Regions from separate parts of the Kineococcus terrestris genome, predicted to be linked through region 1. Evidence: predicted binding sites of a transcription regulator. Region 1 holds the regulator's gene; the other holds the start of a gene.

Region 1 (15,250 bases):
GCCGAGCCGGTCGGCCAGCTGCCAGACGGCCGCGCTGAAGCGCTCCCACTGCACGTCCGGCTCGGGGCCGGTCAGCAGGAGGAAGGAGGAGCCGTCCTCGTCGAGGACGCGCAGCAGGCGCAGCTGCGGCGGCTCGTACGAGGACCACGTCGTCCCCGTGAACGTCATCGGCGGGCGGCGCGCGCGGTAGTCGTGCAGCTGGTCGACGTCGAAGGTCGCCACGAGCTCGTGCCGCCGGGTCGCCAGCAGGTGGTCCACGGCCTGCCGCACCGCGGCACCGGCGTCGACGAACCCGGACAGGGCCACGACGAGGGGCGGCTCGACGAGCCGGGGGACGTCCGGCTCGAGACGGTAGAGCGCAGCGGGATCGAGCATGCGGTCATCATCCCCCGCCGTCCCTCCGCACCGCGCGGGGCAGGAGCGCGGCCGGGGCGTTCAGGCGCCGGGCGAACCGGCCGCGGCGCTCTCGCGCTCGGCGCGCAGGGCGTGGATGGCGGCCTCGAAGTCGGCCAGCGACTCGAAGGCCTGGTAGACCGAGGCGAAGCGCAGGTAGGCCACCTCGTCCAGCTCGCGCAGGAACGGCAGCGTGGCCAGCCCGACCTGGTGCGCGTCGACCTCGGCGGCGCCCTGCGAGCGCACGGCCTCCTCGACGCGGTGGGCCAGCAGGGCGATGTCGTCCTCGCTGACGGGGCGCCCCTGGCAGGCCTTGCGGACGCCGGAGGCGATCTTGGCGCGGCTGAACGGCTCTCCCGCCCCGCTGCGCTTGACGACGGTCAGGCTCGCGGTCTCGACGGTGGTGAAGCGGCGGGAGCACTGGGGGCACTGGCGGCGCCGGCGGATGCTGCTGCCGTCGTCGGTGGTGCGGGAGTCCACGACGCGCGAGTCGGGGTGACGGCAGAACGGACAGTGCACGCCGGTTCCCTCCCGCGCGGTGGCGCCTCGGCCCTCGCACGCGGCGGCGCGCGGGCCCGGTGGTGCGCACGGTAGCGCACCGCGCCGCCACCCGGCGGCGCCCGTCACCCGCTGCTCGCCCGTCACGGCCGTCCCCGCCCCGCGCCGCCCGGCCCGCGGATCAGTCCAGGACCGGCAGGCTCAGCCGCTGACCGGCCTGCAGCGCGTGCGAGGGCAGGTCGTTGAGGACGACGATCCGGGCGGCCACCTCGCGCCAGTCGGCGTCGGGGGCCCACTGGGCCGCGATCTGCGACAGCGTCTGCCCGGGCAGGACGGTGACGGTGACCGGAGCCGCGGAGGCGGCGGCCACCAGGGGCGCGTGCGGGGCCCGCGCGGGCGCCCGCCCGCCGTCCGCGACCGCTCCCACCGCCGCCACGGCCGTGCAGGTCAGCAGGGTCGCCGCGGCCGTGGTCAGGGCCAGCCGGCCGCGGCGGGTCAGGCGCAGCGGGCGGCGGTCGGCGCGCGGCGGCGCGGGCACCGCCCGCCGCGGTGCCGGGACCGGGGCGCGGTGGCAGTCGGGGCCCGTGGGCACGAGGACCAGGACGGCGGACGACCGCGCACGGGCTCCCCGGGCCGACCGCTGCGGGCGGCCGCGGCCCGGGAGCGCCGGGGTGCCCGCGCGGCGCGGGACGGTCGGGACGGGGACGAGGGCGGTGGCGCTCACGGGGGTGGCCTCCATCTCGGTCGGGCGCCTCCTCGAACAGGTGTTCGAAGGGGCCCGGCAGTTGTACCACCGGGGCACCGGTGGTGCGCAAGACCGCGGTCGAACAGCGTTCGACCCGGCGTGCGCGGCGCACGCTGCCACCCGGGTACGACACGAGGCCCGCGCCCGTCCCCCCGCTCCCGCGACCGACCCCGCGACCGGCCGCCCGGCCGGACCGCGGGCTCAGGCGTAGCGGCGCGCGGCGCGCTCGCGGGCCCGCGCGGCGAGCACCTCGCGCTCGCGCGGGGGCGCCGCGGTCACCAGCGAGCCGAGCAGCTCCTCGGTGGCGGCGGCCACGGCCTCGACGGCGCGGTCGAAGGCGTCCTGGTTGCGCCGCGACGGACGGGTCGTCCCGGCGACCTTGCGCACGTACTGCAGCGCGGCGGCGCGGGCCTCCTCCCCCGTGGCGGGCGGCTCGACGTTGTGCAGCTGGTGGATGCTCCGGCACATGCCGCGGAGGGTGGGCGCGGGGGACGGTCCCGTCAAGGGCCGCGCCAGGGGCGACACGCTTCGAACAGGTGTTTGATCGGCGACCGGCCGCGCGCTACGGTCGGGCTGCCGCCCGCTGCGGGGGCGGCGGCCGCCGGGGACCGGCGGTGCGCGCGGGGCGGGAGGAGCCGAGGTGGCCGACCAGGTCGAGGAGCGGGCCGGGCAGCCGGCGCCGGAGGACGCGACGGCCACGGTGCACGCCCTGCCCGACCGGGGGTTGGACGCCGCCGGGCTGACCCCCCGCCAGCGCGGGGTGCTCGAGGCCATCCGCGAGGCGGTCGGCCGCAACGGCTACCCGCCGAGCCTGCGCGAGATCGGCGCCGCCGTGGGGCTGACCAGCCCCAGCAGCGTCGCCCACCAGGTGCGCACGCTGGAGCGGCTGGGGTACCTGCGCAAGGACCCGCGCCGGCCCCGCACGCTGGAGGTCGTGGCGCCTCCCCCGGCCGACGCCGTCACCGGCGGCGCGCTCGACGGGGACGAGGCGCACCCGGCGCCCACCTGGGTGCCCGTCGTGGGGCGCATCGCCGCCGGCGGCCCGATCCTGGCCGAGCAGCTGGTCGAGGACGTCTTCCCCCTGCCCGCCGAGATCGTCGGGGCGGGTCAGCACTTCGTGCTGCGCGTGGTCGGGGACTCGATGGTCGAGGCCGCCATCTGCGACGGCGACTGGGTGGTCGTGCGCCAGCAGCCCACCGCCGACAACGGCGACGTGGTGGCGGCGATGATCGACGGCGAGGCGACGGTCAAGGTGCTGCAGCGCAAGGACGGCCACGTCCGGCTGCTGCCCCGCAACGCCCTGTACGAGCCGATCGACGCCGACGACGCCGTCGTCCTGGGCCGCGTGACGGCCGTCCTGCGCTCCCTGTGAGCCCCGCCCCGGCCGGTCGCGGCCGGGGGGGTCAGATCGCCGCGCCGACCACGCGCTCCACGGCCGCCTCCACGGCCAGCCGGGGGGTGGTCAGCACCGGCACGTGCAGGTCCCGCAGCAGCGGCGCGGCCACGACCATGCTCGCCTGGGCCAGGACGACGACGTCGACGGGCGGCTCGGCGGAGCGCACGGCGCAGCGCACCGCCTCGGCCACGCTCGTGGCGTAGGTGATGAGGTCTCCCTCCTCGAAGGCGGGCCAGGTGCCGGGGCAGTCCACGGGCACGAGCTCCACGTCGCGCTCGGCCTCGCGCGCGCACTCGCGCAGCAGGGGCAGGGCGCTCGCGGCGGCCTCGGGCAGCGAGCTGACCACGGCGATGCGCCGGCCGGCCACGACGGCGGCCTCCGCCATCGGGCGGTCCACCCGCAGCACGGGCACCTCCAGCTCCAGGCCGATCTCCTCGGCCACCGGCCCCACCGTCGAGCAGGTGCAGACGACGACGTCGGCGCCCTCGGCGACGAGCCGGCGCAGCCGGTCGGCGACGGAGGGCCGCACGTGCTCCAAGCCGGACCGGCGGGCCGCGGTGTGCAGCCCCGAGTCGACCAGGTGGCGCGGCTCGACGCGGCGGTCACGCTCGGCGAGGAGGTCGCTGAAGGTGCGGACGTGCGCGTCCGCGGTGTGCAGGAAGCCGACGATGGCCACGCCGAGAGGATGCCACCCGGTGCAGCGCCCGTCAGCAGGAGGTAGCGAGGATCACCCGGGTGCGCGCAGGCGGCGCAGGGCGTCCCGTGCGACCTCCGGTGATGCCGTCCCCCAGAAGGGGGGCAGGCTGGCGCGCAGGAAGGCGCCGTAGCGGGCCGTGGCCAACCGGGGGTCCAGGACGGCCACCACACCGCGGTCGGCGGAGGCCCGCACCAGCCGCCCGGCTCCCTGCGCCAGGCGCACGGCGGCGTGGGAGACCGACACGGACAGGAAGCCGTTGCCGCCCGCGGCGTCCACGGCCCGCGCCCGGGCGGACAGCAGCGGGTCGTCCGGCCGCGGGAACGGGATGCGGTCGACGAGGACCAGCGAGCAGGAGGAGCCGGGCACGTCGACGCCCTGCCACAGCGACAGCGTCCCGAACAGGGACGTCGCCGGGTCGTCGGCGAAGCGGCTGACCAGGCGCGGCAGCCGGTCGTCGCCCTGGCACAGGACCGGCAGCGCCGGGCCGAGGCGCTCGCGCACCGCCGCGGCCGCCTCCTCCGCGGCGCGGCGGGAGGAGAACAGCCCCAGCGTGCGCCCGCCGGCGGCCTCCACGAGCGCCGCGATCTCGTCGAGGACGGCACCGTCCGCGCCCGAGCGGCCCGGCGGCGGCAGGTGCCGGGCCACGTAGAGGATCCCCTGCCGCGGGTAGTCGAAGGGGCTGCCGACGTCCAGCCCGGTCCACGGCACGGCGTCGGCGGGCCGCGGACCACCGCGGCGCAGCCCGAAGGAGCCCGCGACGGCGTCGAACGCGCCGCCGAGCGCCAGTGTCGCCGACGTGGCGACGACGGTCCGCTCGGCGAAGACCCTCTCGCGCAGCAGGCCGGCCACGCCCAGCGGCGCCACGTGCAGCGCGGGCCGGGCGCCGCTGCCCGGACCGCGCCCGCCGCCGCCACCGCTGACCCAGGCGACGTCGTGGTCGGCGTCCTCGGCCAGGCGCGAGGCGGTGGTGAAGACCTCCTGCACGGCGGCGCGGGCCAGGTGGCGGGCGCCGCGCTGCTCGCCGTCCTCGCCCTCGCCGGCGTCCTTGAGCAGGCTCAGCGACGCGCGGGCGGCGTCGCGCACGGACACGACCGCCGCGGCCAGCTGCTCGGGCCAGCGGTCCAGCCGTCCCGGCGGCGCCGTCTCCAGCGCGGCGTCGAGCGCGACGCCCGCGTCGTCCAGGTCCTCGGAGACCACCCCGGCCGAGCGGCGCAGGCGGCGGCTCGCGGCCGCCACCACCGCGGCCGACAGCTCGGCCGTGGCCACGGCCGTCACCCGGTCCGCCAGCTCGTGGGCCTCGTCGACGACGAGGAGGTCGTGCTCGGGCAGCAGCTGGCCGCCCTCCAGGGCGTCGATGGCCGTCATCGCGTGGTTCGTCACCACGACGTCGACGGTGCGGGCGCGGGCGCGCACCCGCTCGGAGAAGCACTCGGCGGCCACGGGGCAGCGCTGGGCGCCCAGGCACTCGCGCGCCGACACCGACACCTGGCGCCAGGCGCGCTCGGACACGCCCGGGTCGAGCTCGTCGCGGTCGCCCGTGGCCGTGGTCGCCGCCCACTCGCGCAGGCGCACCACCTCCCGGCCCAGGCGCCCCGCCCCCGGGTCCTCACCTCCCCCGCCGGCCGCGCCCACGTCGAAGAGGGCGGCCTCCTCGACCGGGAAGCCGCCGTCGAGCTTGTTGCGGCACAAGTAGTTGGCGCGCCCCTTCAGCAGCTCCCACGTCGGCTCGCGCTCCAGGTGCGGGGCGAGCGCCTGCGCCAGCCGGGGCAGGTCCCGCTCGACGACCTGCGCCTGCAGGGCCAGGGTCGCGGTGGAGACGACCACGGCGCGGCCGGTGCGCACGGCGTGCGCCGCGGCGGGCACCAGGTAGGCCATCGACTTCCCGGTGCCCGTGCCGGCCTGCACGAGCAGGTGCCGGCGCGTCCCGACGGCGTCGGCGACGGCCCGCGCCATCCGCTCCTGCCCCTCGCGGCGCTGCCCGCCCAGGACGTCCACGACCGACGACAGCAGCCGGACGGCCTCCTCGGCGCCGACCCCGCCGTCCCCGGCGGCCGGGTCGGCGGGGTCGGCGGGGTCGACCGCACCGGCCGTCTCCGTCGCCGGGCCCCGGGAGGTCGTGGTGCTCACGGTCGCCATCCTCCCCGACGGCCCCGACAGTCCCCGCCCGTCCACAGCGCGGCGCGCCGCCGGAGGCCGTCCACAGCACGAGCGCCCCCGACCGCGACGGTCGGGGGCGCTCGGGCTCGTGCGGGACGTCAGGCGCGGAAGCCGTCCAGCTCCGCCGCCAGCCGCGGGCGGACCCGGGCCAGCAGGCGGGTGCCCGCACCCGTGTGCTCCTCCTGCAGCACCTGGCCGGTGGTGTGCACCCGGTGGACCAGGTCACCCCGGTCGTAGGGCACGCACACCTCCAGCTCGACGTCCGGCACCGGCAGCAGCTGGGCCACCCGCTCGCGCAGCTCCTCCACGCCCCGGCCCGTGCGGGCCGAGACGACGACGGCGCCGCGCTCGCGGGCCAGCAGGCGCTGCAGGACCTCCGGGTCGGCCAGGTCGGCCTTGTTCACCGCGACCAGCTCGGGCACGCGGTGCGCGTCGACGTCGGCCAGGACGGCCCGCACGGCGGCCAGCTGCCCCTCCGGGTCGGGGTGGGAGCCGTCCACGACGTGCAGGACGAGGTCGGCCTCGGCCACCTCCTCCAGGGTGGAGCGGAAGGCCTCGACGAGCTGGTGCGGCAGCCGGCGCACGAAGCCGACCGTGTCGGCCAGGGTGTACGGCCGGCCCTCGGGGGTCTGCGCGCGCCGCACCGTCGGGTCCAGCGTCGCGAACAGCGCGTCCTCGACGAGCACCCCGGCCCCGGTCAGGCGGTTCAGCAGCGAGGACTTGCCCGCGTTGGTGTACCCGGCGATGGCCACCGACGGGACCGCGCGGGCCGTGCGCACGGAGCGCTTGGCGTCGCGGGCGGTGCCCATGCCGCGGATCTCTCGGCGCAGCTTGGCCATCCGCGCGCGGATGCGGCGGCGGTCCAGCTCGATCTTCGTCTCACCGGGACCGCGGGAACCGATCCCCGCACCGCCGGCGACGCGGCCACCGGCCTGCCGGGACATCGACTCGCCCCAGCCGCGCAGGCGCGGCAGCAGGTACTCCAGCTGCGCCAGCTCGACCTGGGCCTTGCCCTCCCGGCTCTTGGCGTGCTGGGCGAAGATGTCGAGGATCACGGCCGTGCGGTCGACGACCTTGACCTTGACGATGTCCTCCAGCCCGCGGCGCTGGGACGCGGACAGCTCCCCGTCGCACACGACGGTGTCGGCGCCCGACTCGGCGACCAGGTCGGCCAGCACCGCCGCCTTACCGGCGCCCAGGTAGGTGGCCGGGTCGGGCGTGGAGCGGCGCTGCAGGACGCCGTCGAGGACGTCGGAGCCGGCGGTGGCGGCCAGGGCGGCGAGCTCCTGCAGGGAGACCTCGGCCTCCTCGCGGCTGGAGTCGGCCGAGGACCAGACCCCGGCCAGGACGACGCGCTCGAGGCGCAGCTGCCGGTACTCGACCTCGGTGACGTCGGCGAGCTCGGTGGACAGCCCGGCGGCGCGGCGCAGGGCGCGCCGGTCGGCGAGGTCGAGCTGCTCGCCGTCGTAGTCGGCGCGCTGCCCGCCGTCGTGCCCGCCGTCGTGGTCGGGGCGCTGGTCGGCGCGCTGGTCGGCGCGCTGGTCGTCCGGCGCGGCGGGAGCGCCGTCGGCGTCCACCGGCTCGTGCTCCTCGTGCCGGTCGTGCCCGCGCAGGATGCGCGCGAGCGCGCGGTCGAGCTCCGCCTGGTCGGCGGACCGCTGCTCGGCCCCGCGCTGACGGGTGTCCGAGCCGCTCTGCTCGTCGACGGGGGCCGCGCCGGTCGGGCGGGTCGTCGTGGACGCCCGGTCGTGGCGGTGGTTCATGGACCTCCTCGGTCGTGCCGGCCGTCCGGCGCGGGTCTCGCGCTCCGACGGGACGTCCAGCGTCTCAGTGCAACGTCGCGGCTGGCGAGCGGATTCCGCCGGGCACCTACCCTGGCCCCGTGGCGGGTGGCACGACGGACAGCGCGGGGACGGCCCCGGTGACGGGCGCGGGGACCAGCGCGGAGACGGGTCCGGCGACGGACGGGGAGCACTACTTCACGGCGCGGCCGGCGTCCGCCGAAGAGCGGCGCGAGGTCGCGGTGCGCCTGGCGGACCGCGACGTGACGGTGACGACGGCGCGGGGGGTCTTCTCCGCCGACCGCGTCGACCCGGGCACCGCGGTGCTGCTGCCGCTCGTGCCCGAGGACCCCGCGGCGACGGGCGACGTGCTGGACCTGGGCTGCGGGTGGGGGCCGGTGGCGCTGACGCTGGCGCTGCGCCAGCCGGGACGCGCCGTGTGGGCCGTCGACGTCAACGAGCGGGCCCTGGACCTCGTGCGCCGCAACGCCGGGCGGCTGGGCGTGCGGGTGCGCGCGGTGACGCCGGACGAGGTGCCGCCGGAGGTGTCCTTCGCCGAGGTGTGGTCCAACCCGCCGATCCGCGTGGGCAAGCCGGCGCTGCACGGGATGCTGCGCCGGTGGGGGGCGCGGCTGGCCCCGGGCGGGCGCGCGCACCTGGTGGTGCAGAAGAACCTGGGCGCGGACTCGCTGCTGCGCTGGCTCGAGGAGGGCGGCGTGCCGGGGGTGAGCGCCCGCCGGACCGCGAGCGCCAAGGGGTTCCGGGTGCTCACGCTGACCCGGGACTGACCCGGGACCGACCTGGGACGGACCCGGACCGCGCCGCGCGCCCGTCAGGCGGGCTGCAGCAGCGCGTCGCCGAGGACGCCGGAGGCCACGAGCACGGCCGGGCCGGTGAGCAGGACGGTGCCCTCCACCAGGCTCGAGCCCTCGCCGACGGTGACGACGAGCTCGCCGCCGGGCACCTCGACCCGCCAGGCGCCGGGGGCGCCGGGACCGGCCCAGGCGCGCGTGGCCAGGGCGGCCGCGCACGCGCCGGTCCCGCAGGAGCGGGTCTCGCCGACCCCGCGCTCGTGCACCCGCATCCGCACCTCGCCCAGGTCGGCGACCGCGTCGCCGGTGACGTCCACGGCGTCCAGGGGGACGACCAGCTCGACGTTGGTGCCGTGCGCGGGGACGGGCCGCACCTCCGGGGCGCGGGTGAGGTCGGCGGCCTCCAGCTCGGCCGGCTCGGCGAGCGCGACGACGGTGTGCGGGTTGCCCAGGTCCACCGACAGCGCCGGGCGCGGGACGCCGCCGAGGCCGGCGACGGCGACGAGGGCGTCGGTGCCGTCGGCCAGGGCCCGCTCGCCGCCGGTCAGCCGCCAGGGGCCCATGTCGGCGGTCCAGCGGCCCGGGCCCTCGCGGCGCACGCGCTTGACGCCCGCGCGGGTGCCGACCGCGACCCAGCGCCCGTCGCCGGCGCTGGCGTCGAGGAAGCCCTCGGCGAGCAGGAACTCGGCGAAGACGCGCACGCCGTTGCCGCACATCTCCGCCACGGAGCCGTCGGCGTTGCGGTAGTCCATGAACCACTCGGCCTCGGCGGCCAGCCCCGCGCCGTCGGCGAGCGCCGCGCTGCGCACGGCGCGCACCAGGCCGTCGGCGCCGACCCCGGCGCGCCGGTCGCACACGCGCGCGACGTCGGCGGGTCCCGGGTCCCACGTCCCCTCGGGGTCGGCGACGAGGACGAAGTCGTTCTCGGTGCCGTGGCCCTTGGTGAAGGCGACGCCGCGGGCGGTGGGGTCGGTGCTCACGCCGGGCAGCCTACGGCGGCCAGCCGGGCCGCCCGCTCGGCCAGCTCGGCGGCGCTGGTGCCGTCGGGGGCGTCCAGCCAGTGCACGCGCGGGTCGCGGCGGAACCACGACTCCTGCTTGCGGGCGAAGCGGCGGGTGAGGCGGGCCGTCAGCTCCAGGGCCTCCTCCAGCGTGGTGCGCCCGTCGAGGGCGTCGAGCACCTGCGCGTAGCCGAGGGCGCGGGAGGCGGTGCGCCCCTCGCGCAGACCGCGCCCGGCCAGGGCGCGCACCTCCTCCACGAGGCCCGCCCCGGCCATCCGCCGCACCCGCGCGTCGATGCGGGCGTCCAGCTGCTCGCGCGGCACGGCCAGGCCGACCTGCACGGCCGGGCGGGCGTAGCGCTGCTCGGGCAGGGACGCGGCGAACGGCCGCCCGGTGATCTCCACGACCTCCAGCGCGCGCACGACGCGGCGGCCGTTGCCGGGCAGGATGCGCGCCGCGGCGTCGGGGTCGCGCGCGGCGAGGACGGCGTGCAGGGCGTGCGGGCCGCGCTCGGCGAGCTCGGCCTCCCAGCGCTCGCGCACCCGCGGGTCGGTGCCGGGGAAGCTCATCTCGTCCAGGGCCGCGCGCACGTACAGCCCGGAGCCGCCCACCAGCAGCGGGCGGCGCCCCCGGGCCGCGACCTCGTCGAAGGCCCGCCGGGCCAGGTGCTGGTAGGTGGCGACGTCGGCGGCCTGCGCGACGTCCAGCACGTCCAGGAGGTGGTGGGGCACCCCGGCCCGCTCGGCGGGCGGCAGCTTGGCCGTGCCGACGTCCATCCCGCGGTACAGCTGCATCGCGTCGGCGTTGACGACCTCGCCGCCCCCGGGCAGCAGCCGGGCCAGCGCGACGGCCACGTCGGACTTGCCGGAGGCGGTGGGCCCCACCACGGCCACCACGGGCGCGGTCGGCTCCTCGCTCGTCACCGGGTGGCCCACGGCGGCATGCTGTCAGACGCTGGGACCCTGTTCGCCCGACGTGGGAGGAGCCGACCGTGGGCACGATGGACTACCTGAACCGCAAGCTGGACGAGGCCGTGGAGCGCACCGGCGACGCCATCGGGGTGGCGCGCCGGCGGGCGGGCTCCTTCGTCGCCGACCACGAGGGGCAGGCCGGCAGCGCGATCGACCGCGCGGCGCGCTTCGTCGACCAGCGCACCGAGGGCAAGTACGCCCCGCACGTGGCGCGGGTCTCGCGGGTGGCGCGCTCGGGCGTGCGCGTGGCGGCCGGGCAGCCCGCGCGCACCGAGCACCCCGACGGCGGGACGAGCATGCGCGGCGGCCAGCCGTACGACGGCACGACGATGTCCGGTCCCGCGCGCTGAGCGCCGGCCGCCACCGAGGACGAGCACCGACCCAGGAGGCCCCGTGACCATCCCGACCCAGCCGCCGACGACTCCCCCGCCGCCGTCCCCTGTGCCGGACCCCGGCAGCCCCGGGTCGCCGCCCGTGCCGGACCCCGGTCCGGTCCCGGACCCCGGGCCCGCGCCGGACCCGGTGACCCCGCCGGCGAAGTAGCGCGCTCCCCGGGCGGCCGCACCGCCCGGGGACGCGGTCAGCGGGTGCGCAGCGCCGGCAGGCCGAGCGCGACGGGCCGGGGGCCGGCGGCCTCCGGCTCGGGGCGGGCCTGGCGCGCCTCCCAGGCGTCGCCGGCGCGGGTGCGCCGCACGGCCCAGGTGCCGGTGACGTCCGCCTCCAGGTGGTGCGGGGCACCGCGCGTGACCGTCACCGTGGCCACGTCGCCGGGCCGCGGCGCGTCCTGGCCCTGCGGCACCGCGAAGTGGACGAGCCGGTTGTCGGGCGCGCGCCCGGACAGCCGCTGCGTGGCGGCGTCCTTGCGGCCCTCGCCCTCGGACACGAGGACCTCCAGCACCCGCCCCTCCTGCGCCCGGTTCTCCGACCAGGCGATCTCCTCCTGCAGCGCGACGAGCCGCTCGTAGCGCTCCTGCACGACCGCCTTGGGCACCTGGCCGTCCATGGTGGCGGCGGGGGTGCCCGGGCGCGGGGAGTACTGGAAGGTGAAGGCGCTGGCGAAGCGGGACTCGGCGACGACCTCCAGCGTCTGCTGGAAGTCCTCCTCCGTCTCGCCGGGGAAGCCGACGATGACGTCGGTGGTGATCGCCGCGTCGGGGATGCGCTCGCGCACCTCCTGCACGATGGCCGCGAAGCGGGTGCGCCGGTAGCTGCGGCGCATGGCCCGCAGCACCCGGTCCGAGCCGGACTGCAGCGGCATGTGCAGGCTCGGCATGACGGTGGGCGTCTCGGCCATCGCGTCGATGACGTCGCTGGTGAAGCTGGACGGGTGCGGGCTGGTGAAGCGCACGCGCTCCAGGCCCTCGACCGCGCCGGTGGCCCGCAGCAGCTTGCCGAAGGCCAGCTTGTCGCCGAACTCCACGCCGTAGGTGTTGACGTTCTGCCCCAGCAGCGTCACCTCGAGCACGCCCTCGGCGACGAGGGCCTCGACCTCGGCGAGCACGTCGCCGGGGCGGCGGTCCTTCTCCTTGCCGCGCAGGCTGGGGACGATGCAGAAGGTGCAGGTGTTGTTGCAGCCGACGGAGACGCTGACCCACGCCGCGTAGGGCGACTCGCGGCGGGTGGGCAGCGTGGAGGGGAACACCTCCAGCGACTCCAGGATCTCCACCTGCGCCTGCTCGTTGTGGCGGGCGCGCTCGAGCAGCACGGGCAGCGAGCCGACGTTGTGGGTGCCGAAGACGACGTCCACCCAGGGCGCCTTGCGGACGATCTCACCGCGGTCCTTCTGCGCCAGGCAGCCGCCCACCGCGATCTGCATGCCCGGCCGGCGCGCCTTCACGGGCGCCAGGTGGCCGAGGTTGCCGTACAGCTTGTTGTCGGCGTTCTCGCGCACGGCGCACGTGTTGAAGACGACGACGTCCGGCTCGGCGGGGCCACCGGCGACGTCGCCGGGCGCCTCGTCGAAGCGCACGTAGCCGGCGTCCTCCAGCAGCCCGGACAGGCGCTCGGAGTCGTGGACGTTCATCTGGCAGCCGAAGGTGCGCACCTGGTAGGTGCGCGGCTGCTCCCCCGCCACCGGCGCGGGAGCCGGGGTCGCGGGGCGCGGGACGGTGGGCGTGCTCATCGCCTCCCAGGGTAGGTCACCGGCACCGGACCCGGCCGACGTCACGGCCGGATCACGATGTGCCCGCCACGTGGCCGGTCCGCTGGTCACGGTGGCGGGTGTGTGTAGGTTCTGCCCGCATGAGTGACCACGCCCAGGCGGCCTCACCGGACGCCGAGCCCCCGCGGGGCACCGGCGGCCGCGAGCCGCTGGTGGTGCTGCGCGACGTGCAGAAGCACTTCGGGCAGCTGCACGTGCTGCGCGACATCGACCTCACCGTCGCGCACGGCGAGGTCGTCGTCGTCATCGGCCCCTCCGGCTCCGGCAAGTCCACGCTGTGCCGGACGATCAACCGGCTGGAGACGATCGACTCCGGGCACATCACCGTCGACGGCCGCGAGCTGCCCCAGGAGGGCAAGGAGCTGGCGCGCCTGCGCGCCGACGTCGGCATGGTGTTCCAGTCCTTCAACCTCTTCGCGCACAAGACGGTGCGCGAGAACGTCACGCTCGGGCCGACGAAGGTCCGCGGCGTCTCCTCGGCCGACGCGGACCGGCGCGCCACCGAGCTGCTCGAGCGGGTGGGCGTGGCCAGCCAGGCCGACAAGTACCCCGCCCAGCTGTCCGGCGGCCAGCAGCAGCGCGTGGCGATCGCGCGGGCGCTGGCCATGGAGCCGAAGGTCATGCTCTTCGACGAGCCGACGTCGGCGCTGGACCCGGAGATGATCAACGAGGTCCTCGACGTGATGACCGGTCTCGCCAAGAGCGGCATGACCATGATCGTCGTCACGCACGAGATGGGGTTCGCCCGCCGCGCCGCGGACAGGGTCGTCTTCATGGCGGACGGGCGCATCCTCGAGGACGCCGAGCCGGAGGAGTTCTTCACGGCCCCCAAGCACGAGCGGGCCAAGGACTTCCTCTCCAAGATCCTCACGCACTGAGGGTCTCCGGACCGCGGCGCCGGGCCACCCCCGGCACCGCCGCCGCTCCGCGGCACACCGCAGGAACGACGACACGACCAGGAGGCACCGCTCCCATGAGGAAGTTCCGCACCGCCCTGCTCGCCGGGACGGCCGCCGCCGCGCTGGCCCTGACGGGCTGCGGCGGTGACGACACCGCGACCGAGGGCGCGGAGGCACCCAGCCCCTCCAGCGACGTCAGCTTCGAGGCCGGCACGACGATGGCCGAGATCAACGAGGCCGGCACCATCACCGTGGGCACCAAGTTCGACCAGCCCGGCTTCGGCCTGGCCAACCTCGAGGGCACCCCCGAGGGCTTCGACGTCGACATCGCCAAGTACATCGCGGCGCAGCTCGGCGTCGAGGAGGACTCCATCGAGTGGGTCGAGGCGCCCAGCGCCCAGCGCGAGGACCTCATCGTCAACGAGACGGTCGACATGGTGGTGGCCACCTACACCATCAACGACACCCGCAAGGAGCGGATCACCTTCGCGGGGCCGTACTACCAGGCCGGCCAGCAGATCATGGTGCTGGAGGACAACACCACGATCAACGGCCCCGAGGACCTCGCGGCCAACCCCGACGTCACCATCTGCTCGGTGACCGGCTCGACGCCCGCGGAGAACATCCGCGAGTACCTGGCCTCGCCGGGGCAGCTCGTGGAGTTCGAGGTCTACGACGACTGCGTGGCCGCCATGCAGAACGGCCAGGTCCAGGCGATGACGACCGACAACGTCATCCTCACCGGCTACGTGGCCGAGAACGAGGGCGAGTTCAAGCTCGTCGGCGAGCAGTTCACCGAGGAGCCGTACGGCATCGGCATCACCAAGGGCGACACCGCCTTCTGCGAGTTCATCAACGAGTCGCTGCAGAAGGCCGCCGACGAGGGCTACTACGAGGAGGCCTGGACCTCCACGGCCGGCCAGTACGAGGGCACCGAGGTCCCGACGCTGCCCGAGCCCGACGCCTGCGTCTGACCCGCACCACCCCTGGAGCGCCCCGGCGCTCCACCCCCGACGCACGAGGGGGGACGACGGCCCCGACGACGTGGCCGCCGCCCCTCCTCGTGCACCCGTCAGCCCCGGAGGCGGAGGCCCGAGCGTGCAGCCGGTCATCGACAACATCGACCTCTTCTGGAGCGGCTTCCTGCGCTCCCTCGGCATCGCCGCGCTGGGGGCCGTCGGCAGCCTCCTGTGGGGCACCGTCCTCGCGGTCTTCCGGATCTCCCCGATCCCGGTGCTGCGCGCGTTCGGCGCGTTCTACGTGACCTGGCTGCGGAACACGCCCCTGGCGATCGTGCTGTTCACGATGGCCTTCGGGATCCCCACCGTGGGCATCAACGCGTCCTACTACGTCTTCGGCGTCACCGCCCTGGTGCTCTACACCTCGGCCTTCGTCTGCGAGGCGGTGCGCTCGGGCATCGCGACGGTGCCGACCGGGCAGGCCGAGGCCGCCCGGGCGATCGGCCTGACGTTCCGCCAGATCGTGGGGCTGGTGATCCTGCCGCAGGCGCTGCGCGCGGTCGTGCCCCCCGTGGGCAACGTCCTCATCGCGATGACCAAGAACAGCGCCGTGGTCGGCGCCTTCGGCGTGGGCGGCGAGCTGTTCAGCGTCTACGCGCGCCTGACCAGCGCGCAGGGCTACCCGCAGCTGCCGATCCTGACCGGCGTGGCCATCGGCTTCCTGATCATGACCCTCAGCACGGCCGCCCTCCTGGCGCTGGCCGAGCGCCGACTGGAGGT
Region 2 (15,250 bases), on a different contig from region 1:
GCCCACCCGCTCGGCCTCGTCGCGCGCGGGCAGCAGGACGCTGACCCGCTCGGCCACCGCGGGCGGGTCCACCGGCGGGCGGCGCAGCGCGCGGGCGTTCAGCGCGGTGTGCGCGGTCAGCAGCACGGCCGCCGCCGACCCGCCGCGCACCGCCGCGCGCAGCAGCGCCCGGGCCGCGCCGGGGCCGCGCCTCACGCGCCGGCCCGCAGGTCGCGCAGGTACGGGCCCACGGTCAGCCCCATCGCGGCCCCGCCCCAGGCGGCCGCGGCCGGGCGGCCGAAGAACGCGGCGCTGCCCAGCGCCGAGCCCAGCCACGTCCAGCCCAGCAGCCAGGCCGGCACCCGCTGCGAGGGGCCCGCGGCGCCCGCCGTGCCCGCGGCGGGCTCCTCCGGGACGAGCAGGTGCAGGCCCGCGCACACGGCCGTGGCCGTCAGCAGCCACCCGGCGTAGTTGCTCAGCGGGATCCCCGGCAGGCCCGGTAGGTGCGGGTGCGGCACCTCGAACGCCCAGTGCCCGGCGGCCGTCATCTGCGGGTCCAGGAACAGGTCCCAGCTGGCCAGGGTCCACGCGGCGGCGGCGACGACCGCGCCGTCGCGGCGGCGGCCCGGCGGCAGCCGCCGCGCCAGCCGCCGGCCCAGCTGCACGGCCGGGTGGGCCACCATCGTCCACGCCAGCGGCACGACCACGGGCACGTCCAGGACCTGCGGGCCCAGCGTCCCGGCGTAGCGGTAGCGGCCGAAGGGCCGGCCGGTGCGGGTGCCGACGGCCTCGGCCAGCAGCCCCAGCCCGCCGGCCACGGCCAGCGTGCGCACCGCCCCGCGCGCCCCGCCGCGGCGCGCGGCGTCCGCCACGGCGGCCGCGCTGAACACCCCCACCGAGCCGATGGTGGTGCGCCGCAGCCGTTCCCCGCGCAGCAGCGGGTGGGCGACCTGGGTCAGGACGGCGGCGCCCGTCAGGACGCCGGTCACCGCGCGCAGGGCGCGGGAGGGCGGGCGGTGGGGCACCCGCTCACTCTAGGGACGGCCGGCGACACCGGCCCCGCGGGACCTGCGCGCCCGCCCCGGCGCTCGCACCGGACCCGGCGGCGCTCAGGACGGCAGCAGCCGCCGCAGCGCCAGGAGCCCCAGCGCCACCGCGAGGACCGACGCCACCGCCAGCGCCCGGCCCGCCCGCCACGCGGCCGCGTGCGCGCGCCGGGCCCGCCCGGCGGGCAGCGCGCTGGCCGGACGCGCGGCGTCCGGGTGCGGCCCGAGGGCCCACAGCCACGTCAGGGCGCCCGCGACGGCGCGCGCGAGCCCACCGGCGAGGGCGAGGACGGTCTCCACCGCACCAGCGTCCCGGGCGCGGCGGCCCGCGGGGCAGACCCGTCCGGGTGGCGGTGCTCAGGGGGCGGTGCTCAGGGGGTGCGCCCGTCGACCGTCCCCTCCAGCCGCTCCACCGCGAAGCGCGCGAACAGCTCCTCGGCGTACCAGCCCTCGCGGGGGGTGCGGACCATCACGTCGCGGTGCGCGGGGCCCCGGTGGGCGAACCCGCTCAGCGCGTCCGCGGACTCCCACAGGGAGAAGGTGCCCTGGTAGCCGAGCGGCGCCTCGCCCAGGCCGACGGCGAACCGCAGGCCCGGCACCGTCCGCAGCTCCGCCGCCACGGGCGGCACCGCCCGCCAGAAGGACAGCGCCCGCCCCGGGCGCAACCGCGCCCGCGTCACCGAGGCCACCGGCCCGGTGTGCGGGGCGCGCGCGGGGGGACCGAACGGCTCGCGGCCCGACCAGCGGCCGCGGCTGCTCAGCGGCCGCAGCTGCACGCGCAGCGTCTCGCTCGCCGCCCGCCGCCACGCGCGCGCCGTCGCGGAGCGCTCGAAGGCGGCCGCGTCGGCCGCCGAGTCCCAGGCGACGAGGGCGGCCCAGCGCAGCGGGTCCGCGTCGCGGACGGTGAACGTGCGCCCGTCGCCGGTGCCGAGCAGCTTGTGGAAGCGCGCGCCGGGGGTGCGGGCCAGCAGCACCCGGTCCAGCACCATCCGGCCCACGGCGAAGGGCACGGCGCGGGGCGGCACCGTCCACAGGTGCAGGGTGACCAGCGGGGGCGGCGGCTGGGCGGGCTGCTCGGGGGGCTGGGCGGGCACCAGCGGACCCTACGTCCGTCCCGCGGGCGCGGCCCGCCCGTCGTCCCCGCGCTCGTCCCCGCGCCCGCGCCCGCGCTCGTGGGCGGCGACGTGGGCGCGCACCAGGCGGGCGACGTCGCCGGGCCGGTCCCACGCGGGCACGTGCCCGCAGCGCTCCCAGCGCTCCCAGCGCGCGCCCGGCGGGGCGAGCTCGCGCCGCAGGTACGCCGGCGGCAGGACGCGGTCGCGGGCCCCGGTCACGACGACGACCGGCACGCGCACGTCCGCCGCGCGCGTGAACGCCCCGGCGGCGAGGGCCGCGTCCGCGGCGGGGTAGCCCGGTGCGGACGCGACCGCCTCCAGGGCGTCGCGCGCGAGCGCCACCGGCAGCGCGCGCGGGGCCGCGCTGGTCGCCGTGAACGCCAGCGTGCGCCCGAGCGCTCCCGTCACGAACCCCTGCGGCAGGTGCCGCGCCCAGCGGGCCAGGCGCTGGCCGGTCGGCAGCAGCGGCGGCCGCCGGCGCGCGCTGCGCCACAGACCCGCGGGGGCCAGCGCGACCAGGCCGGCCAGCGCCGGGTCCGCCGGGTCGTCCCGCGCGGCGGCCTCCAGCGCGACCCACCCGCCGAAGGAGTGCCCCACCAGGTGCACCGGGTGGCCGTCCTCGCCGCGCAGGCGCACCGCCAGCGCCAGCAGCCGCCGGCCGAGCGCGGCCGGCGTCATGGCGTCCGGCCCCTCGGACGGGCCGGGGACCGGGCTGCGCCCGTGCCCGGGCAGGTCGACGAGCAGCAGCCGGTGGTCGCGCCCGAGGTCGCCGGTGACGGGCGCCCAGGCGGTCGAGGCGCCGCCGAGGCCGTGCACGAGCAGCACGCGGGGCGCCGCCGGGTCGCCGGTGCCCGCGGCCGCGGTGCACAGCCCCTCCGGCCCGGGCCCGGCGCCCGCGGCGGTGCCCGGTGCCGTCGCCCCCACGTCCCCTGCACGCCCGGGCGGCGCCGGGGGTTCCCGCCCCGCGCCCCGCGGGTGCCGCGGGTCAGCCCAGCTCGACCGGGTGCCCGGCGGTCAGGCGCAGCAGCTCGTCGTAGCGGGTGCGGAACACCGCGCGGGGGTGGCCCGCCGGGACCCACACGGCCGGGTGCACGGCGAGCGCGACGTCGACGAACGTCGTCAGGGCCACCGGCAGCCCCACGGGGGCGGCGCTGCCCGGCGCGGCCCCGGTGAGCCGGTGCGCGAGGGCGTCGTCGGCGGGGTCCAGCCGCGCCAGCCCGAGGACCCCCGCGAGCACGCCCGGCAGCGTGCGGTGCACGCCCGCGCGGACCACGAGGACGGGTTCGTCGGGGCGCACGTCGACCCCGCCCGTGCCGGTCGAGCCGGCGGGCAGCCCCGCCCGGCTGCAGCGCGCCACCAGCACCCCGGTCACCGCCAGCGCCTCGGGGGCGGCGCCGAGGTGGGCGGCCCGGTCGGCGGGGTCGTCGAGGCCCGGCGGCAGCTCCACGACGGTGCCGGCCGCGGCGAGGGCCGCCAGGGCGGCGGCGGTGGCGGCGACCGCGGGGTGCTCGCCGGGGTGCTCGCCGGGGTGCTCCCCGGGGTCGTCCCGCGGGGCGGTGGCGGTCCGCGCCGGCCCCGTCCCCCCGGTCGGCACCGGGCCGTCGCGCACGCGGTCCCCGCGGGCGGGCGAGCGGTGCAGCAGGACGGGCGGCGTCCACCTCATGCCCCTGCACCGTAGGCCGCGCGGGGCTCCGGAGCGCGGCGGAGCGGGTCCTGCGGCCACGGTCCCGGCGTCCACAGGGGCGCCGCTCCCCGTTGACGCGGCCGGGGCGCCGTGGTGTACCGTCGATCACAGTTCGAACAGGTGTTCGAACGCCGCGGCCGCCCGGCGGTGCGGGTGGACGGGAGAGGGGAAGCTCCCGCCCGTCCGCCCGCCGGGTGCGTCGTGGAGCCGTCTTCCCCCGGCTCGCCCACCGCCGGAGCCCTCCGGCGGTGCCGGCTCGAGGAGGGGAGGCAGGTCCGGTGAGACGGTTCTGCGACACCGTGCACGTCCGCTCCGGCGCGATCGGCGACGACGAGGCCGCTCCGGTGCAGTTCGTCTGGCGCGGCCGCCTGTACGTCGTGCGCTCCGTGCTCTCGCACTGGCGCGAGCGCCTGGCCTGGTGGGAGCAGCCCGCCGTCGCCGCCGTCCACGGGGACGAGCCGCTCGCCGCGCCGGCGCGCGCGGGGTCCGTCCAGGAGGTCGGCGACCTCGAGCGCGAGGTGTGGCGGGTCGAGGCGGGGGTCGGCCGGGTCTCCGCCGTCGGCGTCTACGACCTCGCCCGCCGCGCCGCCCCCGGCACGGCCGCCGCGGACGGCGGCGGTCGCGGACGGGAGCTCGTGTCGGAGGCGGCTGGTACCCCTGGTCCTGGCGCCGGGGACGGGACCACCGCGGACAGGACCGCCGGGGACGACGAGTGGGTCCTGCTGCGCGTCGCGGACTGACCGCGCACCGGTCCCGCGCACCCTGCGCACCCCGCGCCACGCACCTCCAGCGCTGCAGCAGCAGCACCGCTCCAGCACCGCTCCAGCACCGCAGCACCAGCACGACGGGTGGGACGACAGCACGCAGGCGCCGGCTCGGCCGGCGCGGGAGGAGGACCATGACCACCGCGGCCGACACCTCGCGGGGCCCGCGCGCCACCGCGCGGTACGGCGCGCCGCCGGACGCGCCGGAGCCGGGCCCCCGGCCCCTCACGACCGCCGCTCTCGACCTGCTCGACCGCTCCGAGCGCGAGCTGCTCGCCGCCTTCCGCGCCGAGGACCCCGCCGAGCGCTACGTGCACGCCCACCTCGCGGCCCTGCGCGCCGGCGCGGCCGTCCTGGCAGTCCACCCCGGGCCCGTCCCCGCGGCGCCCGCCCGCCGGACCGGCACCGCGGCCGGGCGGGCCGCGGCCGCGCCCCGCCGGCGCCGCGGCGGCCCGCGCAGCGTCTGGGAGGTCCTGCCGCAGCTGGCGCCCGAGCTGACCGTCTGGGCCGCCGAGTTCACCGCCAGCGCCGGGCGGCGCGCCGCGGTCGAGGCCGGTCGCACCGGGGTGGTCGACGCCGCGGCCGCCGACGCCCTGCTCGCGGCGGCGGAGGCGTTCCACCACGCGGTCGAGGACGTCCTCGGGCTCTCGCGCACGCACCCGCTGGCGGGCTGAGCGCCGGCACCCGCACCACCGGCGCACCGCCGGCACCCGCACCACGAACCACCGCTGCTCCGTCCTTCCCCGCGGGCGTGACCGCAGAGGACCCGATGCACCACCCCGTCCCCACCCCCCGCACCACCCGCACCGCCGCCGTCCCCGCCCGGCCCGCACCGCCGTTCACCCACCTGCACGTCGCCTCCGGGTACTCGCTGCGCCACGGCACCTCCACCCCCGCGGCCCTGGTCGAGCGGGCCGCCGCGCTCGGGATGGACTCCCTGGCGCTGACCGACCGCGACGGCCTGTACGGGGCGGTGAAGTTCGTCCGCGCCTGCCAGGACGCCGGCCTGGCCCCGGTCCTTGGCGTCGACCTGGCCACCGGGTCCTGCGGGGGCTCCTCCGCCGGTCCCCCCGGTGCGCGGCCCGCCGGGGCGCCCGCGGCCGGCGCGCCGGGGACGGGCCGGCGGACACCGGCCCGCGGCGGTCGGGCGGTCGACCCGCGGCTGCCCCGCGCGACGGTCCTGGCCCTGGGCGACGCCGGCGCCGGGAACGGCTGGGGCGCCCTGTGCGAGCTGGTCAGCGCCGCCCACCTGGGCGCCGAGCGCGGCCGCCCGACCGCCCCGCCCGAGCTGGTCGCCGCCCACGCGCACGCCCCCGGCGGGGGCGCGGCCCTGGCGGTCCTGCTCGGGCCGTCCTCACCGGTGGGGCGGGCGGTGCTCGCCCACCGCGACGACCTCGCCCGCGAGCACCTGCACCGGTGGGCGCGGCTGCTGCCGCCGGGCAGCCTGCACGTGGAGGTCGTCCACCACCACGCCCGGCCGGGCACCCCCGGCGCCCTCGACCAGGCCGCGCGGACCCTGCTGCTGGCCCGCGAGGCCGGTGTCCCCGCGGTCCTGACCGCCGCGGCCCGCTGCGCCACCGCGCGCGAGGCACCCACCGCCGACCTGCTCGACGCGGTGCGCCGGCTCGTGCCCCTGGACACCCGGCACGTGGACCGCACCACCGCCCAGGAGCACCTGCTGCCCGCGGCGGACATGGCCCGCACCGCGGCCGACGTCGCCCGCGCCGCCGGCGGCGGGGACGGGCTGGCCCGCGAGCTGCTCACCGCGACCCGGGCGCTCGCGGAGCGCGCGCGCCTGGACCCGCGCGCCGACCTCGGGATCGGCGAGCACCACCTGCCCGACCGCGAGGCCCTGCGGCTGGCGCCGGGCGAGGACCCCGCCGCCGTGCTGCGCGCGCGCTGCGAGGCGGGCGTCGGCCGCTGCTACCCCGGGGCGGGAGCCGCCCGGGAGGAGCGGGTGCGCCGGCGCCTGGAGGAGGAGCTGAGCACCGTGGCCGCGACGGGTTTCGCCGCCTACTTCCTCACCGTGGCCGACGTGTGCGACCTGGTGCGCGGGCTCGGGGTGCGGGTCGCCGCCCGCGGCTCGGGGGCGGGCAGCCTGGTCAACCACCTGCTGGGGATCTCCGGCGTCGACCCGCTGGAGCACGGCCTGCTCATGGAGCGGTTCCTCAACCCCCTGCGCGGGCAGCTGCCCGACATCGACCTCGACGTCGAGTCCGCCCGCCGCGAGGAGGTCTACGGGGCGGTGCTCGACCGCTTCGGCGCCCGGCGGGTGACGTGCGTGTCGATGATGGACACCTACCGCGTCCGGCACGCCGTGCGCGACGTCGGCGCCGCCCTCGGGATGCCGCCGGCGGAGGTGGCCGCCATCGCGACGGCGTTCCCGCACGTGCGGGCCCGCGACGCGCGCGCCGCCGTCGCCGACCTGCCCGAGCTGCGCCGCAGCGGTCTGGGCGAGGAGCGCCTGGACGCGTTCTTCGACCTCGTCGAGCGCCTCGACGGCCTGCCCCGCCACCTCGCCCTGCACCCCTGCGGCGTCGTCCTGTCCGGCACCGGGCTGCTGCGGCGCACCCCGGTCGAGGCGAGCTGGAAGGGGTTCCCCGTCAGCCAGTTCGACAAGGACGACGTCGAGGACCTCGGGCTGCTCAAGCTCGACGTGCTCGGCATCCGGATGCAGTCGGCGATGGCCCACGCCGTGCGGGAGGTCGCCCGCGTGGACGGCGTCGACGTCGACCTCGACGACCGCGCGCAGGTCCCCCTGGACGACCCGGCGACCTTCCGGCTGGTGCGCTCGACCCGGACGCTGGGCTGCTTCCAGGTCGAGTCGCCCGGCCAGCGCGAGCTGGTCGGCAAGTTCGCCCCCACCACCTTCGCCGACCTCGTCGTCGACATCTCCCTGTTCCGGCCGGGGCCGGTGAAGTCGGACATGGTGACGCCGTTCCTGCGCGCCCGGCAGGGGTGGGAGGCGCCGCGCTACCCCGACGAGCGGCTGCGGCCCGTGCTGGAGGAGACGTGCGGGGTCGTGGTCTTCCACGAGCAGGTCGTCCGGATCCTCGAGGCGACCACCGGGCACGGCCTCGCGGCCGCCGACGAGTACCGGCGCCACCTGGGCACCCGCACCGGCCAGCGGGAGCTGGAACCGCAGTTCCGGCGCCGCGCCCTCGAGCGCGGGTACCCGCCGGCGGCGGTGGACGCGGTGTGGGAGGTGCTGACGGCGTTCGCCTCCTTCGGGTTCTGCAAGGCGCACGCGGCCGCGTTCGCGCTGCCGACGTACCAGTCGGCGTGGCTGAAGGCGCACCACCCGGCGGCGTTCCTGGCGGGCGTGCTCACCCACGACCCGGGCATGTACCCCAAGCGGCTGCTGCTGGACGACGCCCGCCACCTCGGCGTCGCCGTCCTGGGCCCGGACGTCGACCGCTCCGACGACGTCTACCGGGTCGAGCGCCTGCCCGACGGCCCGCCCGGCGGCCCGTCCGCGGGCGGGCCGGGTCCCGGTGGCCCGGCGCTGCCCGCGCCGTGGTCGGGCGGTGCGCCGGTGCGCGACCCCGACGGGCTGGGCGACGGCGTCGCCGACGGCACCGGGTACGGCCTGCGCCTGCCGCTGACGGAGGTCCGGGGGATCTCCGCGGCCGAGGTGGCCCGGATCGTCGCGGGGCAGCCGTACCGGTCGCTGGCCGACCTGTGGCAGCGGGCGCGCCCGTCGCGGCCGGTCGCCGAGCGGCTGGTGCTGGCCGGCGCGCTGGACGCCGTGCACGGTCTGCGCCCCGCCGGCCCGGACGGCGACCCGGTGCCCCGCCGCGGGCGCACCACGCACCGCGACCTGCTGCTGCAGGTCGCCGAGCTCGACCGGTCCGCCCGCGCCCGGCCGGGCGCCGGCCGCCGCGGCGCCCCCGCCCCGCGCCGCCCGCTCCCCGAGCCCGCGGGCGCGACGGGCACGGCGGGCGCGGCGGGCGCGGCGGGGGACGTGCGGGCCGCCGCCGCGGCGCGCTCGCGGGCGCCGCGCCGCCCGGGCGAGGCGGACCGCGGCGCCCAGCTGGCCCTGGACCTGGGGGACGCCCCGGAGCGGCTGGTGCCGTCCGGGCTGCCGGAGGTGTCGGCCGCCGAGCGGGTGCGCGCCGAGCTCGACGTCCTCGGCCTGGACGTCAGCGCGCACGTCGTGCAGCCGTACGGCCCGCTGCTGCGGGCGCTGGGCGTGACGGCGGCCCGGGACCTGCGGCGCCGCCGCAGCTCGGCCGAGCTCCTGGTCGCCGGGGTCAAGGTCGCCACCCAGACACCGCCCGTGCGCTCGGGGCGTCGCGTGGTGTTCCTGACGCTGGACGACTCCACGGGCCCGCTGGACGCCACGTTCTTCGAGGACGCCCAGGGCCCGTACGCCGCGACGGTGTTCCACTCCTGGCTGCTCCTCGTGCGGGGCGTCCTGCGCCGCACCGGCCCGCGCGGCGTCTCGCTGCGGGCCACGGGGGCGTGGGAGCTGCCCGCGCTGTGGGAGGCGTGGACCGCCGGCGGGGAGGCGGCCGTCCGCGGGCTGATCGCCGCCGCCCCGGACCCGGGGTTCCGCTCCGCGGCGGCGGTCGCCGGGGCGGCCGCGAGCCGCTCCAGCCGGCCCGTGGCGGCGCGCCCGCCCCTGCCGCGCGCCGGCGCGCGACCGGCCGCAGAGCCCGGCCTTCCCGGCGTCCCCGCCGGGCCCGGCGTCCTCGACGGGCCCGGCGTTCCCGACGGGCCCGGCGTTCCCGACCGCGGACGGGTGGCGGGCCGGCGGCGGGTGCTGGTGCACGCCAGCGGTTTCCGCCAGTCGCCCTACGCGGACGTCCGTCCTGCCGGCGCGGACCCCCGCGGTGGTCGTGCTCTGGCCGCCGCTCCTGCGCCGGGTCGGGCGCCGGACCCGCCGCCCGGCCCCGAGCCCGGGGACCCGGTGGACCCGGTGGACCCGGTGGACCCCGGACGGGCCCGGCGGGCGGGCGCCCCCCGCAGGCTGTGGAGCTCCAGCCCCGGCAGCTCGGGGTGGTGACCGCCGCCGTCCCCGCGCGCCCGGGCACCCCTCCCGCGCCGCGGGAGGTCCCGCACCGCGGCCCGGTGCCGTGTCTAGGGTGGGGCGCGGACGCGCGCCGGGCCGGCGCGCGCCGCACGAGGACCACCTGGAGGAGCGCGTGGCGAAGGAGCGGGGCCGCCCCCGGACGTCGACGGTCCTCTGGGAGGGCGTGCAGCGACTCCTCGCCGACCTGCCGCCCGCCCCGGACGGCGGGTCCCGGGCCGTGGTGGACCTGGGCGGCGGCACCGGCGGCCTGGCCGTGCGGGTGGCCGGCCTGGGGCACGACGTCGTCGTGGTCGACCCCAGCCCCGACGCGCTCGCCGCGCTCGAGCGGCGCACGGTGGAGGCCGGGCTCGCCGGCCGGGTGCGCTCGGTGCAGGGCGACGCGGCCGACCTGGCGTCGCTGCTGCCGGCGGGCAGCGCGGACCTGCTCCTGTGCCACGGCGTGCTCGAGGTGGTCGACGACCCGCTCGCCGCGCTGCGCGCGGCCCACGACGTCCTGCGCCCGGGCGGCCGGCTCAGCCTGCTGGTGGCGCAGTGGCCCGCGACGGTGCTCTCCCGCGCCCTGGCCGGCCGCCTGGAGCAGGCGCTGCACGCCCTGTCCGACGAGGCGCACCGCTGGAGCGCCACCGACCCCCTGCGCCGCCGCTTCGACCGCGCCTCGGCCACCGGGCTGGCCGAGCGGGCGGGGTTCACCGTCACCGACGTCGAGGGGACCCGCACCTTCGCCGACGTGGTGCCCCCGGCGAGCGCCGGGTCCGACGCCGAGCTCGCCCTGCTGCGCGCGCTGGAGTCGGCGGCCTCGCGCTCGCCGGAGCTGCTGCCGCTGGCCGGGCACCTGCACCTGCACGCCGTGCGGGGCTGATCCCCGCGCCCGCGCCGCGCGGGGCGCGGGTGGTGCGGACGGCGCGAGCGGTCCGGGCGGTCCGGCGTGAGCCGGCGCCACCCGCCCCGCCCGGGCGGCTGGGGCGGTGCGGACGCCGACGACACCGGGTGCACGGTGCTGCACGTCGACATGGACGCCTTCTACGCGTCCGTGGAGCTGCTGCGCCGGCCCGACCTCGCCGGCACCCCGGTCGTGGTGGGCGGCGGGGCGCGCGGGGTGGTGCTGTCGGCCACGTACGAGGCGCGCCGCCGCGGCGTGCACGCGGCGATGCCGGTCAGCCGCGCCCGCCGGCTGTGCCCGGAGGCCACGGTGCTGACCCCCCACCACGCCGACTACGCGCGCGTCTCGGCCGGGGTGGTGGAGGTCTTCCGCTCGGTCACCCCGGTGGTGGAGCCGCTGGGCCTGGACGAGGCGTTCCTCGACGTCGCGGGCGCCGTGCGCCGGCTGGGCGGTCCCGCCCGGATCGCGCGGCTGCTGCGCGACCGGATCGCCGACGAGCAGGGCATCACCTGCTCGGTGGGGGTGGCCTCGGCGCCGTTCGTCGCGAAGCTGGCCTCGGCGGCGGCCAAGCCCGACGGCCTGCTCGTGGTGCCGCGCGCGCGGACGGTGGCCTTCCTGCACGCCCTGCCGGTGGGGGCGCTGTGGGGGGTGGGCGAGCGCACCGAGGAGGTCCTGCTGCGGCTGGGGCTGCGCACGGTGGCCGACGTCGCGCACACGCCCGTCGCCACGCTGGTGCGCGCGCTGGGCGAGGGCACCGGGCGCCGGCTGCACGCCCTGTCGTGGGGGCGCGACGAGCGGCGGGTGGTCGCGACCGCCCCCGAGCGCAGCGTCGGCGCCGAGCGCACCTTCGCCCGCGACGTGGACGACCCCCGCCTCGTGCACCGGGAGCTGCTGCGGCTGGCCGAGCGGACCGCGGCGCGGGCGCGCGCGGCCGGCCTGGCGGGGCGCACCGTCGTGCTGAAGGTGCGCTTCGCCGACTTCAGCACGATCACCCGCTCGCGCACGCTGGCCGAGCGCACCGACGTCACCCGCGAGGTGCACGCCACCGCCCGCGACCTCTTCGACGCCCTCGGCCTGCAGCGCGCGCGAGTGCGGCTGGTCGGGGTCCGCCTGGAGGGGCTGGCCCGCTCGGCCGGTCAGCCGCACCAGCTGGCGCTGGGCGAGCGCGAGCGCGGGTGGCGCGAGGCCGATGGGGCGGTCGACCGCGCCGGGGCCCGGTTCGGCGACGGGGCGGTGCGCCCCGCCACCCTGCTCGGCCCGCCCGGCGGGACGGGGGCGGCGGGAGGGCCGGACGCGGCCGGAGCACCCGGCGACGGGCCCGCGGGAACCACCTGGTAGGGGCCGGGCGTTGGGCCGTCGGGTCGTCGACCGACGCGTTCGGACCCCGGACGCGGACGCGGTGGGGGACCATGGACCAGTCGAGTTTCGCCCCCACCCGCGGGGACCTATCCTCGAACCCTCACCGTGCGCACGCCAGGAGGTACAGGTGCCGCTCTCTGAACATGAGCAGCGTCTGCTCGAGCAGATGGAACGTGCGCTGTCCGCGGACGATCCGAAGTTCGCCAACGCCATGCGGGGTTCCCGCCACGGAGCCGGGGGTGCGCGCCGACGTCTGGTCGTCGGCATCGCCGCCGTCGTGGTGGGTCTCGTGCTCCTCGTCATCGGGGTCAGCACGAGCCAGATCTGGCTGGGGGCGGGCGGCTTCATCGTCATGCTCGCCGGCACCATCTGGGCCTTCTCTCCGGCCAGGGGGACCGACGCGAAGCCGGCCGGGCAGCCTCCCGCCGCATCGGGCCCGCGCCCGCCCAGCGGGCCCAAGCCGCGCCGCGGCGGCTCGTTCATGGAACGCATGGAGCAGCGCTGGGACCGCCGCCGCAACCAGTGGTGACCCCGCGGCGCCGGCCTCCCGGTCCTGCGCCCCGACCCCGCACCTGACCCGACACCCGGCCGCGCACCGCGCGGCCGGGTGTCGCGCGTCGGGGGACGTCCCCCTCGGCCCGGCGACGCCTCCCGGAGAGCCCGCCGGGAACGCCGCGGGAGCCGACCGGGTGGGCGGCGGGGGGAGGGTCAGCCCCTGTCCCACCAGGCCAGCAGCGCCCGCAGCCCCGCGGTGGGCAGCAGGCGCGCCCGCCACCGCACGGCCGCCGGGCGCTGGCGGGCCACCGCCGCCACCACGGCGTCCACGTCGGCGCGCACGAGGCGGCCACCGGTCGCGGCGCGCGTCAGCACCCCGGTGCCGCCCGCGCCCGGCGCGGACGGCCGCGAGCCCGCGCCGTACCGAGCGCCCTCGACCGCCCGGCGCACCCGGGCCAGGTCCTCCTGCGCCTGGCCGGGCAGGTCCACCAGCCGTCCCAGCGCGGCGGCCGACTGCCGCGGGGTGGCCGAGGCCGGCCACTGCGCCCCGAGGTCGCGGGTGCGGTCGACGAGCTCGGCCCAGGCGGCCTCGGCGGCCGTCGCCCCGTCCACGGCGCCGCGCCAGCGCCGCCGCGTCAGCGCCGCGGCGGACGCGGCGGGCAGCAGCAGCGCGACCAGCGCGGCGAGCCCGAGCGCCAGCCAGCCCCACGGCAGGGCCGCGACGCGCTGCCAGCCGGTCAGCTCGCCGTCGGCGCCCGCCGCCCCGCCCGCCTCGGCGGCGCTGGTCTCCTCCTCCGGCGCCGGGGCGTCCGCGGACGGGCCCGGACCCTGCGGCGCGGCGGCCGGAGCGTTCGGCGTGACGGGCGTGACGGGGGTGCGCGGCTGCGAGTAGGAGGGCGACTGCCCGGTCCGGGTGGCCGGGGTGGGCTCGAACCGGACCCAGCCGACACCGGAGAACCACAGCTCGGGCCAGGCGTGGGCGTCCTGGGCGCTGATGCGCCAGCGCCCGTCGCTGACCTCCTCGCCGGGCAGGAAGCCGATGGCCACCCGGGCGGGGATGCCCAGCGTGCGGGCCATGACGGCCATCGCGGAGGCGTACTGGACGCAGAAGCCCGACTTCTCCTGCAGGAAGGCGGCGACGGCGTCGGAGCCGCCGTCGTTGGGGGCGGTCGTGGAGTAGGTGAAGCCGCCGGTGGAGCGGAACCAGCGCTGCATGAGCGCCGCCCGCTCGTAGGCGTCGGCGGCACCGGCGGTCACCTCGCGCGCGGTCTCGAACACCACCTCGGGCAGCCCCTCGGGCAGGGCCGTGAAGACCTCCTGCACGTCGCCGGGAGCGGGTGGCGCGGTGCGCAGCTGCTCCTCGGTGGGGCGCACCTCCAGGTGGGTGGCGGTGTAGGTGCGCCCGCGGGTCGTCTCCCCGTCGCCGACCACGTTGAGGCTGCTCGTCTCGTACAGCCAGTCGCCGTCGATCTCGACGCGGGTGCTGGGGTAGGGCAGCGGCAGGTACGTCTGGTCCAGCCCGCGCACCGCGATGCTGGTCCGGCGCACGGCGGACTGCTCGCGGACGGCCCCCGACATCCCCGGCGGGTCGCTGAGCCCGTCCTGCACGCGCTGGCGGCGGGGGATGTCGGCGCCCGTGCTCGGCGCCCACGTCTGCCCGTCGAAGACGTCGGCGGTGACGATGCGCAGCGGCTCGGGGTCGTCCTCGTCGGTCTCGTAGGACAGGATCGTCGCGTCGGAGCGCGCCCCGAGGCTCGCCTTGAGGTTGAGGATGGGGTTGATGACGGCGATGGTGTCGCCGCCGCCCCCGCCGAAGGTGAGGGCGCGCTCGTCGAGCCCGGGGACGGCGGCGGGCACCGCGACGGCGGCCACCAGCGCCACCGCGCCCGTGCCGGCGGCCGCCGCGGTGCGGGCCGAGCGCACGCCGGCGCGGGCGGAGCCCGCCCAGCGCCGGCGCCCGTCACCGGCGGTGACCAGCAGGACGAGGTAGGGGACGGCGACGAGCGCGAGCGCCCACCCGGAGGAGCCGCCCGGGGCGAGCACCACCGGCACCGCGTACACCGCGGCCAGCGGCACACCGGCCAGGGCGGGGTGGCGCAGAGCCACGGCGAGCAGGTCCACGGCCCACGCGGTCAGCCCGGCGCCGGCCACCAGCAGCAGCCGCAGCCCGCGCAGGTCCACCGCGGGCACGCTGTAGCTGCGCACCACCTGCACGCCATCGCCGAACAGCTGGGCCAGGCGGGCGGGTGTCGCGGAGGTGGGGACGACGCCGAGCACCGTGGTGCTGCCGCCGAAGAGGACCAGGACGGCGCCGAGGAGCACGAGCAGCTGGACGCCCGCGGCCAGCCCCGGCCGGCGGGTCAGCGCGCGCACGAGCAGGCCGGTCCCGGTGACGGCGGCCACGACGGCCAGGGCGGGCACGAGCCAGCCGGTGCCGGAGACCAGCGGCCGCACGGACAGGACGACGGCGGCGGAGGCGAGGCCCGCCCAGCAGGCGGTCCGGGCGCTGCGGGTCACGGTACCTCGCTCGGGGGTCGGCCGGCGGGTCGGCCGGCGGGTCGCGGGGACGGCGGGGTCCGCGCGGCGTCGGAGCCCCCCTCGATGGTCGCACCCCCGGCGGCCGGTCCGGGACCGCCGGCCGCGCCCGGGGCGGGGGCGCGCCGGGCACCGGCACCGCTGCGGGCCAGGCGCTCCCACACGACCGGCACGGGCTCACCGGCCTCGGCGACGGCGGTGCGCCACCCGGCGCGGGCCAGGACCAGGCGCGCGCGGTCCAGGCGCCGGTCGGCGTCGGGGTCGGTGCCCCCTGACCCGGTGCCCGCCCAGGTGCGGGTGCGCAGCAGGACCGCGAGGGCGGGTGCGCCCAGCGGCCGGGCGCTGAGCAGCGGCTGGA

Evidence for each region. Region 1 encodes LexA, which represses DNA repair genes until DNA is damaged. Its sites were predicted from a motif close to TCGAACANNTGTTCGA; they were not measured.
Region 2: AB8M62_RS05720 (DUF6504 family protein) is a predicted target of LexA. The motif match lies at 3,937-3,952, and genes of this name have one in related genera.

What each region holds. Positions count from the first base shown of each region.
Region 1 is NZ_JBEUEI010000002.1:20,727-35,976, forward strand. Features, by position in the region: gene AB8M62_RS01410 (proteasome assembly chaperone family protein) at 1-375, opposite strand, end outside; gene nrdR (transcriptional regulator NrdR) at 436-912, opposite strand; gene AB8M62_RS01420 (LysM peptidoglycan-binding domain-containing protein) at 1,073-1,615, opposite strand; gene AB8M62_RS01425 (DUF2277 domain-containing protein) at 1,838-2,104, opposite strand; gene lexA (transcriptional repressor LexA) at 2,277-3,008, shown strand; gene AB8M62_RS01435 (aspartate/glutamate racemase family protein) at 3,040-3,708, opposite strand; gene AB8M62_RS01440 (ATP-dependent DNA helicase) at 3,760-5,865, opposite strand; gene hflX (GTPase HflX) at 5,985-7,649, opposite strand; gene AB8M62_RS01450 (class I SAM-dependent methyltransferase) at 7,808-8,455, shown strand; gene dapF (diaminopimelate epimerase) at 8,500-9,459, opposite strand; gene miaA (tRNA (adenosine(37)-N6)-dimethylallyltransferase MiaA) at 9,456-10,415, opposite strand; gene AB8M62_RS01465 (antitoxin) at 10,481-10,801, shown strand; gene miaB (tRNA (N6-isopentenyl adenosine(37)-C2)-methylthiotransferase MiaB) at 11,032-12,573, opposite strand; gene AB8M62_RS01475 (amino acid ABC transporter ATP-binding protein) at 12,693-13,490, shown strand; gene AB8M62_RS01480 (glutamate ABC transporter substrate-binding protein) at 13,586-14,485, shown strand; gene AB8M62_RS01485 (amino acid ABC transporter permease) at 14,610-15,250, shown strand, end outside.
Region 2 is NZ_JBEUEI010000006.1:66,564-81,813, forward strand. Features, by position in the region: gene AB8M62_RS05690 (glycosyltransferase family 2 protein) at 1-195, opposite strand, end outside; gene AB8M62_RS05695 (carotenoid biosynthesis protein) at 192-1,004, opposite strand; gene AB8M62_RS05700 (hypothetical protein) at 1,089-1,325, opposite strand; gene AB8M62_RS05705 (monooxygenase) at 1,397-2,119, opposite strand; gene AB8M62_RS05710 (alpha/beta fold hydrolase) at 2,129-3,064, opposite strand; gene AB8M62_RS05715 (YbaK/EbsC family protein) at 3,126-3,803, opposite strand; gene AB8M62_RS05720 (DUF6504 family protein) at 4,103-4,564, shown strand; gene AB8M62_RS05725 (SAV_6107 family HEPN domain-containing protein) at 4,723-5,262, shown strand; gene AB8M62_RS05730 (DNA polymerase III subunit alpha) at 5,358-9,596, shown strand; gene AB8M62_RS05735 (methyltransferase domain-containing protein) at 9,736-10,482, shown strand; gene dinB (DNA polymerase IV) at 10,549-11,841, shown strand; gene AB8M62_RS05745 (SCO2097 family morphological protein) at 11,990-12,391, shown strand; gene AB8M62_RS05750 (transglutaminase TgpA family protein) at 12,571-14,874, opposite strand; gene AB8M62_RS05755 (DUF58 domain-containing protein) at 14,871-15,250, opposite strand, start outside.